DNA from 3 places in the Halomonas sp. TA22 genome. Region 1 is predicted to be linked to each of the others. Evidence: predicted binding sites of a transcription regulator. Region 1 holds the regulator's gene; each other region holds the start of a gene.
The links. The regulator FliA, encoded in region 1, starts transcription of late flagellar genes. The targets are predictions, from matches to a motif close to CTAAAGTTNNNNNNNNNNCNGCCGATA.
Positions count from the first base shown of each region.

Region 1 (3,279 bases):
TGTCAATCAGCCACTCAAGCTCGAACGGCTGGCGCTCTATCGCCGTCACGGCTGTAAGCTGCTTGCCGAAAAGGTGGAGGATCTTGAGCATTTCGAGCAGGCGCTCGATGAAGGATTCACCCTCTTCCAAGGTTTCTTCTTCGCTCGCCCTCATAATGTCACGATGGCCCGATCCCAGCGCCGCAGCAACAACAACATTCAGATACGGCTGATTCGAGAACTCTATCGTGACATGGTCAGCATCGACCGAATTGGCGACATGGTCTCGCAGGACCCTCATCTCTATCTGATGATAATGAAGCGCGCCAACTCCAGCTATTACGGTCAGAAAGGCTCCGCCAACCTGAAGCGCAGCCTGCAACTGCTTGGCCTCAATGAGTTACGCACCTTGGTCGCCACTATCATGCTGGCCCAGAACGGGCCTATCTGCCGCCTGACGATGCAGCACGCCTTGATCTGCGCCTACATGTGCAAATACCTGGCCGCCCCTTTCCGCCACATCGACGAGGACGACGCCTTTACGGCAGGCCTGTTCTCGCTGATGGATCGAATGCTGGGTATCGAGATGGTCAGACTTCTCGAAGAGGTGAGTCTCCCCGGCGAGATCGAGGATGCCTTGGTGACCAGCGGCGGCCCACTGGGCGCAATTTTGACGTTGGCCAAGGATTATCAGGCTTTCGAAAGCGATGCCCGAAACCAGACCATCAACAGACAACTGCGCGAGTGCTACCTGAAAGCCGTCGAGGAAACTCAGGCTCTGATGTCATCGCTAGGCAGCTCGGACTGAATTCTTCAAGATCCAGCTTCATCACAGCCTCAAGAGTGCAGCTTGCCAGCCTGTCGATTACACCGCCAGCTTGGCGCGCAAGCGGGACACCGCCTGGCTGTGCAGCTGACAGACGCGTGACTCGCTGACGCCCAGCACCGCGCCGATTTCCTTGAGGTTGAGCTCCTCCTGATAGTAAAGACCCAGCAGCAATTTTTCACGCTCAGGTAGCTGGTCGATGGCGCTTACCAGTCGTTCGCGCTGCTCGCCTTGCATCAATGCCGCAAAAGGCGAGAGTGGGCCGGTATCGTCGGCTTCCGGTTCCCGCCCCTCCGACACGATCTCCTCGAAAGGGAGTAACTGGCCACTGTTAGTATCGCCCAACAGCTGATGATACTCATCGAGCTCCATGTTCAGCTCGGCGGCCACCTCCCGCTCCTCCGCCGCCCGGCCAAGACGCTGTTCGGTTCGACGAATCGCTTCACCGAGCGCACGCGCGCTACGCCTCACGCTTCGGGGGACCCAGTCACGGCTGCGCAACTCATCGATCATGGCACCGCGAATACGTTGGCTTGCATAGGTCGTGAAGGTTGCGCCATGGGCGGCATCATAGCGGCTCAAGCAATCCAGCAGCCCCACCATGCCCGCCTGGATCAGGTCATCCAGTTCAACACTGGCTGGCAGCTTGACCTGCAATGCCAGCGCCTGACGTCGCACCACTGGCAAATATTGTTCCAGTAATGCGCCTTGATCTATCTTGCCCTGTGCCGTGTACATTGATCTCGCCTCGGGCCCTAGTCATATGACGGGTCGGCCAGTAATACTGCTGTTTCTACGGGACGACCCGTTATCTTTTTCAGTACCGCTGATTCACATTATTGCCGCTTACCCACCACGACCAAACCGGGAATACCCCTAGCCATGACCGGCTTTTCCCCGCTTTGCTCGGCGCAGTGGTAGCATTCATTTACCTATCTTGGAGCATGTTTTATGACCCCTTACCGCAATCGCTACCTACTGATGCGCCATGGGCACAGCCAGGCCAACCAGCAGGGAATCATCGTGAGCGACCCCCAGCATGGCCTTGGCGGTTTTGGACTCTCATCAAAGGGACAAGAACAGCTACGGGCCTTGCTAACGCATTGGCCCTGGCCCACGCCGACACGCATCATCCATTCGGATTTTCTTCGTACCACTGAAACTGCACGCTTTCTCGCCACACATTTTGGACTCGAAATGGCAATCGACACGCGTCTCAGGGAGCGCTTCTTCGGTAGTTTCGATGGTCAGTCGGACGAACGTTATCCGGACATCTGGGCAATCGATGCCACGGATGCCTGCCACCGCCATGCGGGAATTGAGAGTGTTAAAGCGGTTGCGACTCGCATGCGGGCTACCATCGATGAATTGGAGGCGCTTTACAGCGATGACGTCATCTTGCTGGTCAGCCATGGCGACCCACTACAGATTCTGCTGACGGCGCTAACCGAACGTCCCTTACGTGAACATCGCAAGAGAGAAGCACTACTTCCGGCCAGCATTACTCTGCTCGGTTAGATGCTGTAGAAATAGTAAAGATAACGGTATAAATCAGCCGTTACGCTAGGTCGAGCACCAGCAACCGTGTACCGAGATAGCCTTGAGCTGCCTGCTGCAAATTGTTAAGCAAGCCACTACGTGCGACCCGTTTTGATGGCAGTGCCAGCAGGCTCCTCGGCCCCTGATTGAGATGCAACTGTTTCAGCACAAGATAGGCACGGCGAAAGGCGTCAGGGTCGTCGCCTACCCAAAGCGCCCAACGCGGCTGCTGTTGGGCCAGGACCGCGACGTGGGGACTGTTCGACTCAATGGGCACCACCCGCCAGCTGCCGGATTCCCCCAGCCAGCGCTGCCCAGCGCCACGCCACTCGTCCAGAACGCGTTCGACCTGACGGGTCTGTATCGTGCTGGTCTCTGGCAGTCCCACCACCATCAAGGTGGAAACGGCCTGTACCGTGCGTGCAGGTTCCGCCTGTTTCGCTTCGACGATGCGCGGTTGCGCCTCGGCCCACTCTCTGAGGCCGGCTGCCTGATCGAATCCTATCGGCATCTCATTCACGCTATCAGCGCCCACTGCTGTCGTGAAGCCCATTGCCCATGGCACGAAACCCATCCTGGGCCAGGAAGAGATGGCAGAGCGCCTCAAGAAGATGGTTGGGGTGGCGCGGACGCTGCCCACCCAGCAGACCGAGCAGCTGAGCACGCACATCCATCGCCCACTCACTGGAATCAAGATCGAGGCGCAATGCCACCGCCGCCAGCGAAGAGGCGATTCTCAGGCGAAGATCGGCATCGGCACGGCCATGCCCCGCTTCTTGTATTTTCTGCCAGCCACGCCTGACCAGCACCGGCAGCTCGGCCGACAGCAATTGATGCTTGATGAGCTCGACACTGGTGTTCGACTCATCCGGTTCATACCGGCTGGAGAGCCAGAACTTACGTCCGATTGAGCGTCCGCTGTCAGTATTGACCAG
Region 1 is NZ_CP053108.1:3,059,247-3,062,525, forward strand. Features, by position in the region: gene HJD22_RS14460 (EAL and HDOD domain-containing protein) at 1-787, shown strand, start outside; gene HJD22_RS14465 (RNA polymerase sigma factor FliA) at 845-1,543, opposite strand; gene HJD22_RS14470 (histidine phosphatase family protein) at 1,757-2,323, shown strand; gene HJD22_RS14475 (hypothetical protein) at 2,364-2,855, opposite strand; gene flhF (flagellar biosynthesis protein FlhF) at 2,869-3,279, opposite strand, start outside.

Region 2 (3,279 bases), 1.8 Mb from region 1:
CCCCTAAGTAGCTTCGCTTGCTATCCACTATTGCAATGGCACGATCCAATGCCGCAAGTGGATTAGCGGGTGTGCGCAAACGAATCTGCTGATCTACCTCGGCAAGATTGACGATAGTATGAGGAATACCGTCGTCGTTGGCGCCATTGGCATCGGTACTGACATTAATAGAAAGCGGTGCCAGGGAGTCCAAGGGGTAATAGATGATCACCTCCCCAGTACCATTCACCGTTTTGATCAGAATATCGTTACCTTCCGTGTCGACCAGGCTTGCCACCTTGAAGCTTCCATAGTTTGAAAGACTATTAGGAAGATCGAAATAGTAGTTACCATCGTCGCGCTGGCGCAGCACATCACTGAAGGAGTCGCCATTGGCATCCGTATAGTTAACGGTGACATTGCGCGGGTCCAGCGTCACGGTCGAGGTGCCGCTTACCGTCTCAACCCGCTCATTGAGATTGAACGTGGCCGCTGCCTCCCCCAGCGCCTTGGCCAGTACCTGCTCCTCTCCTTGCGGTCCTATCGTCAGGGAAACCTCTGCTTGATAATAACGATAGATACCATCGCCACTATCGACTTCAATCATATATTGGTTATTGGACACACGTTGCATGAGCCGCGCATTGCCACCGAACGCGGCATCATTCACGTCGGCGAAGTCGATATCCGTTGTAGTGAAGTCGAGACTAGGCAAGGTGTCTACGCTATTGGCACTTGAAAGGTCATCGCCGAGAAAAGCGCGAGGATCAGATGCGCGGAAAGTCAGCGTGAGCTCCTCGTCATCATCTACAAGCTGCGTTGAGACGCTGGCACTGCCAAGACGATAGTAGGCTGGTTCGCCGCCTAGCTCGCTACGGATGTAGTAATTACCACCATTTTCAAACAGTTCGTCACTTGCCAGGGGCATACCGCTGCTATCGAGAAAAACAAGGTGGTCGGCTTCGCTAAGCGTATAACCCTGACCATCAATCACATGCGCCGAGACGGCACTATAGACCTGATTGGTAGAGGGCGCGTCATTGACCATCCTTGCTTGCACAGCCCCGGAGCCCGCCGCAAAACTCAGCTCAGCCTCATGGTAACTCACACTACCGTTGGCGGCGGTCTGCTCTATGACATAGCTTCCGCTGTCTTGAAGCAGGCGTTGCGTTCCGCCCAGGGCCATACCATTACTGTCGCTGAAGGCAATGCTCGAAATGTCTCTTGCCTGCATGGGAGCGGTATCGGTATAGAGCTGGCCAGTCGCGGCAATGGTTACGGTACTGCTATCACTGGCAGTATTATGGTGAGCCTGCGGCGTACCCGTATTGAAGAACAGCGGTTTGCCGTCGCCATCCAGGGTGCTGATGTAATAACCGAAGCTACCCTCTGCCGGACTTTGAAGGCGCAAGGTCGGCTCGCTACCCGTTACCCCTGTATAGCTGACAGTCGTTTCAGCCGTCGCTTGAGGGTAAAGCTCAATATCGCGGGCATAGCCCTGAAGGGTGTTGCGAGGCGTTACTTCACCATCAAGCCCCGCGACGGTAAAGTCCTCAAGACCCAGTGCCGCCACGCTAAACCCTGGCGGCAGAAGATCAATCTTCAAGGTCTCGTTATCGTTGGCGCCTACCTGCAGGTTGACCAGCCCAGCACTGCCATCGAGCAGGGGGATACCGTTGTAATCGACCGACTGGGCCAGCCGATCGATTTCCCAGAGATTCATGTTGATTTCGGCCTGGATGGCATCGCTGTCGCTCCAGCTCAAGGTGCCATTGAGCCCCTGAACCGTCAGTTCGCGAATACGCTGCAGCTTGTCATTGATCTGATCCAGTGCACCATGCGCCGTCTGCGACAGCGACACCCCATCGTTGGCGTTGCGCATGGCCATCGAACGACCATTGATCTGGCTGGTCATGCGATTACCAATGGCTTGCCCTGCGGCATCGTCTTTTGCGCCGTTGATGCGCATTCCCGAGGAGAGCCGCTCCATGGCGGTAGTAAGCGCCGATTGGGAACGCTTGAGATTGGCCTGGCCACTCAAGGAAAGAAGATTGGTGTTGATCGCTGTCATCGTGCGTTTCCGTGCGCCAAGTCCAATATTTTTAGTTATCGGCTAACGTATGGAAAGCTTGAGTCAATTCGTATTGAACCAAGGTTTGATTTACTACTTGCACAATAAAACAGGCGCCACGTGGGCGCCTGTAGGGTCTTGAAGGGGGGGCAAAGCCTGCCCCACCCGATCAAGGGCCGGATTAACCCAGCAGAGACAGCACGTTCTGCGGAATCTGGTTGGCCTGGGCCAGTACGGAAGTGCCGGCCTGCTGCAGGATCTGCGCGCGGGTCATGTTGGCCACTTCCACCGCGTAGTCGGCATCTTCGATGCGCGAACGGGCGGCAGACAGGTTAGTGGAGTTGGTGTTCAGGTTGGTGATGGCGTCTTCGAAGCGGTTCTGCACGGCACCCAGCTCGGAGCGCAGGCTGTCAACCTGATTCAGAGCGGCATCCAAGGCGGCCAGCGGATTCTCGGTGGCGGCGGCATCCGGATCGGTGGTCAGAGCGTCGTTTTCCACATAGACAGCATCGCCACTATCGGTGTCGGTCACGGTGCCATTGGCAGCGATGGTGTAGTCGCCAACCGTTACATCGTCCTCTTCCTCAGCGATCAAGCTTGCCAGTTCAGAAGAGGTGACGGTGGCCATGATAGCCTCATCGTCTCCGTCTACCTCACCGGTGTCATACTCCCAAGTACCATCTGCGAGCTTGGTATATTCAACGTCATCTTCACCCAGCGTGACCGTAGCGTCTGCATCGGCAAGATCAAGCACGTCGGTGGCAGTGGCGGCGGGAGCGCCGGCAACGCTGAAGCCATCCGCAAACAGCGTGCTGACATCGATTTGCTTCAGTTGGACAGTGATGGTTTCACCATCGTTGGCACCGACCTGGATCTGCAGGCCTTGCTCGCTGGCCAATACGTTGACGCCGTTGAAATTGGTCTCGGCAGAGATACGGTCGATTTCAGCCAGACGCTGATCGATTTCGTCCTGGATGGACTTCAAATCATCAGAAGAGTTGGTGCCGTTCTGGGCCTGGACGGTCAACTCACGAATGCGCTGCAGGTTGTCGTTGACCTGGTTCAGTGAACCTTCGGCGGTCTGGGCCAGGGAGATACCGTCGTTGGCGTTACGCTGCGCCTGGTTCAGACCGGTGATCTGGGCAGTCATGCGGTTGGCGATGGCCTGACCGGCGGCGTCGTCCTTGGCGCTGTTGATGCGCAGGCCGGAAGAGAGACGCTCCATGGAA
Region 2 is NZ_CP053108.1:1,248,175-1,251,453, reverse strand. Features, by position in the region: gene HJD22_RS05800 (flagellin) at 1-2,050, opposite strand, end outside; gene HJD22_RS05795 (FliC/FljB family flagellin) at 2,232-3,279, opposite strand, start outside.
Region 2: a site for FliA is predicted at 2,087-2,113, ahead of HJD22_RS05800 (flagellin). Genes of this name have one in related genera too.

Region 3 (3,279 bases), 390 kb from region 1:
TCCGCACCAAGCATCGCGCTTGCGAGGAGGCCGGCATCCTCTCTCTGCGCCATACGCTCCCCGCCGAGACCACCCAGCAGGAGCTGGAAGCGTTGATCGACAAGCTCAATGCCGATCCCACCGTCGATGGCATACTGCTGCAGCTCCCCCTATCCGACCATCTCGATGCCCGTCCGATGCTCGAACGCATCCTGCCGCACAAGGATGTCGACGGATTCCACCCTTACAACCTTGGCCGCCTGGCTCAGCGCCTGCCGATGCTGCGCCCATGCACACCGAAAGGAGTGATGACGCTGCTGCATGAGAGCGGCATCGAGGTACGCGGCCTGAATGCGACGGTGGTCGGCGCTTCCAACATCGTCGGCCGCCCCATGGCGCTCGAACTGATGCTGGCCGGCTGCACCACCACGGTGTGCCACCGCTTCACTCACGACCTGGAAGCGCATGTGCGTCGCGCCGACCTGCTGGTGGTTGCCGTGGGCAAACCCGGCGTGGTCAAGGGCGAGTGGGTCAAGGAAGGAGCGGTGGTCATCGATGTAGGGATCAACCGCACCCACGAAGGCCAACTGAAGGGGGATGTCGATTTTGCAGCGGCGGCCGAGAGAGCGGGTCATATCACTCCGGTACCCGGAGGCGTCGGCCCCATGACGGTCGCCTCTCTGCTCGAGAATACGCTGTTTGCCGCCGAGCTGCATGACGCCATGCAAGCACGGTAGCGGTGCGCTAGACTAGTCGCCTATTCACGTCAAAGTCATGTCAGTGCCGGAGGCCCCCATGAGCGAACAGCAGAAGATGAATGTCGAGAGCTTCAACCTCGACCATACCAAGGTCAAGGCGCCCTATGTCCGCCTGGCAGGCGTCAAGGCCGGCCTGAACGGCGATGAGATCCACAAGTATGACATGCGCATATGCCAGCCCAATCAGGAGCATATGGAGATGCCCGCGCTGCACTCGCTGGAACACCTGATGGCGGAGCTGTCACGCAATCATACCGATAAGATCGTCGATATCAGCCCCATGGGCTGCCAGACCGGCTTCTATGTCGCATTGATCAACCACGACGACTATGACGATGTACTTGACCTTCTCGAAAAGACGCTCGAAGACGTACTCGGCGCCGACGAGGTCCCTGCCTGCAACGAGATGCAGTGCGGCTGGGCAGCCAGCCACAGCCTGGAAGGTGCCAAGCAGATCGCCCGTGGCTTCTTGTCCAAGCGTAACGAGTGGACCCAGGTCTTCTCCTGAGTCACCACTCAAGCCCGATAATAAGGTTTCTCATGAAGACGATTGGCATCATAGGCGCCATGGCAGAGGAAGTTGAGTTGCTGGCCTCCCGACTGACGGAACACGAGACGCGACAGCACGCCGGATTCATCTTTCACACCGGCAGCTTGCACGACGTGAAGGTCATAATCTTGCAATCCGGCATCGGCAAGGTCAACGCGGCGGTAGGCACCTCCCAGCTGCTCGACAAGTACCAGCCCGAGGCGATCATCAACACCGGTTCGGCGGGCGGCTTTGGCGAAGACTTGGCGATAGGGGACGTGGTCATCTCCTCCGAGGTTCGCCACCATGATGTGGATGTGGTTGCGTTCGGCTATGATTATGGCCAGGTGCCCCGCATGCCTGCGGCCTATCTTCCAGACCCTCGCCTGGTTCAGGCAGCACGAGAGTGCAGCAAGCGCCTTGATGAATTGAGAATAGTCGAGGGCCTGATCGCTACCGGCGACAGTTTCATGTCCTGTCCCGAGAGCGTCAAGAAGACTCGCGAGCGCTTCCCCGCCATGCTTGCCGCCGAGATGGAAGCCGCCGCCATCGCGCAGACCTGCCATCTCTACGACTGCCCCTTCGTGGTGATTCGTGCGCTTTCCGATATTGCCGGACAGGAATCCGACCTCTCCTTCGCCCAGTTCATCGATCAGGCAGCCACCCACTCAGCAGCCCTTGTCGACGCCATGGTAAAGCACCTCGGCACCTCATCTACCAACTGAATCCCCTATCTCGTCCGCTCCGACATCATCTGTCAGTAACGAAACGACTACCCTCTGCCGACCAGGCTTCCCCTGGTCCGCCTGGAGCGGGCTGCTTTTCAAGCAAGATTAAAGTTTGACTCTCGTGCGCCGATAGCCTTTGACGACAATGTTCATGGCTGGGAACGAGGATCTGTATGAGCGACATGATCAATGACTTGAGTGACGCAACGCGCGCACTGACGACACAGCAGCGGCTTGACACCATGCTGGCCCAACTGGGCACTCGCCAGGTGGCTACCATAGAGACTGAAGCCGTGCGCGGCGCAGCAGCGCCAACGACGGTGGCTGAGCTATTCGAGCCTCTTCAGCGAATTAATGAAGTCATGCGCTCTTATGGTGTCGAATTTGACCTGAATGAGTTCGAGAACCGCACCGTCACCCGCATCATCGATCGCGATACCGGCGAAACCATACGCCAGATTCCCAGCGAGGAAGTGTTGAGAATTGCCGAATCCCTGAGCCAGCTTCAAGGACGGCTCATACAGCTCGAGGCTTGACGAGGAAACAAGCTTATTAAATAAGGATTTTCTGAATAAGCTTGTTGTGATTTTGCTGGCGGAAATATTATGGATTGATCAGGAGCGGATATGCTTGACCTGCCCCCCCGTACCAGCTACTGGCAGTTTGATGAGAGCGAGCGGTTGGCTGCGCTGCAGGACTTAGAGATACTCAATACTCCATGCGAAAGGGCCTTCGACGACCTGGCCCACCTGGCCTGCCGCCTTTTTGATGTGCCCATTGCACTTATCAGCCTGATCGATGATCAACGCCAATGGTTCAAATCGACGGTCGGTACCGATATATGCGAGACAGCGCTGGATGACGCACTAGGTGTACAGACGATGCGCACCCCCGACGGCATCGTCGTTGAGGATGCCAAGCGTGATCCCAATGTCAGTAATTCTCTCCTGGTTGCCGGCAGTCCCTGCATCCGCTTTTATGCAGGAATGCCTCTTTATGGCGCCAACAAGCTTCCAATAGGAACACTCTGCATCATCAGTCCCGAGCCGCGGGAATTCGCCCCCAAGGAACGGCTTATCCTCGAGCGTCTGGCCGACCTAGCCAGCTTGCTCATCATACAACGCAAGCCGGACCACCGCCGACCCGGCGATGCTAAAGGTAGGCTTAGCCTGGCAGCGCTGACAGAACGGACTGAACAGCATTTTCTCAAGGGGATGCCACCACGCCTGGTATTGCGCGAAATACTTGATGGACTATTGGCGCTCACCTCAAGCGAGTTTGGCTT
Region 3 is NZ_CP053108.1:2,665,745-2,669,023, forward strand. Features, by position in the region: gene folD (bifunctional methylenetetrahydrofolate dehydrogenase/methenyltetrahydrofolate cyclohydrolase FolD) at 1-716, shown strand, start outside; gene HJD22_RS12575 (S-ribosylhomocysteine lyase) at 775-1,245, shown strand; gene mtnN (5'-methylthioadenosine/S-adenosylhomocysteine nucleosidase) at 1,278-1,991, shown strand; gene HJD22_RS12585 (flagellar protein FlaG) at 2,168-2,530, shown strand; gene HJD22_RS12590 (EAL domain-containing protein) at 2,621-3,279, shown strand, end outside.
Region 3: a site for FliA is predicted at 2,100-2,126, ahead of HJD22_RS12585 (flagellar protein FlaG). Genes of this name have one in related genera too.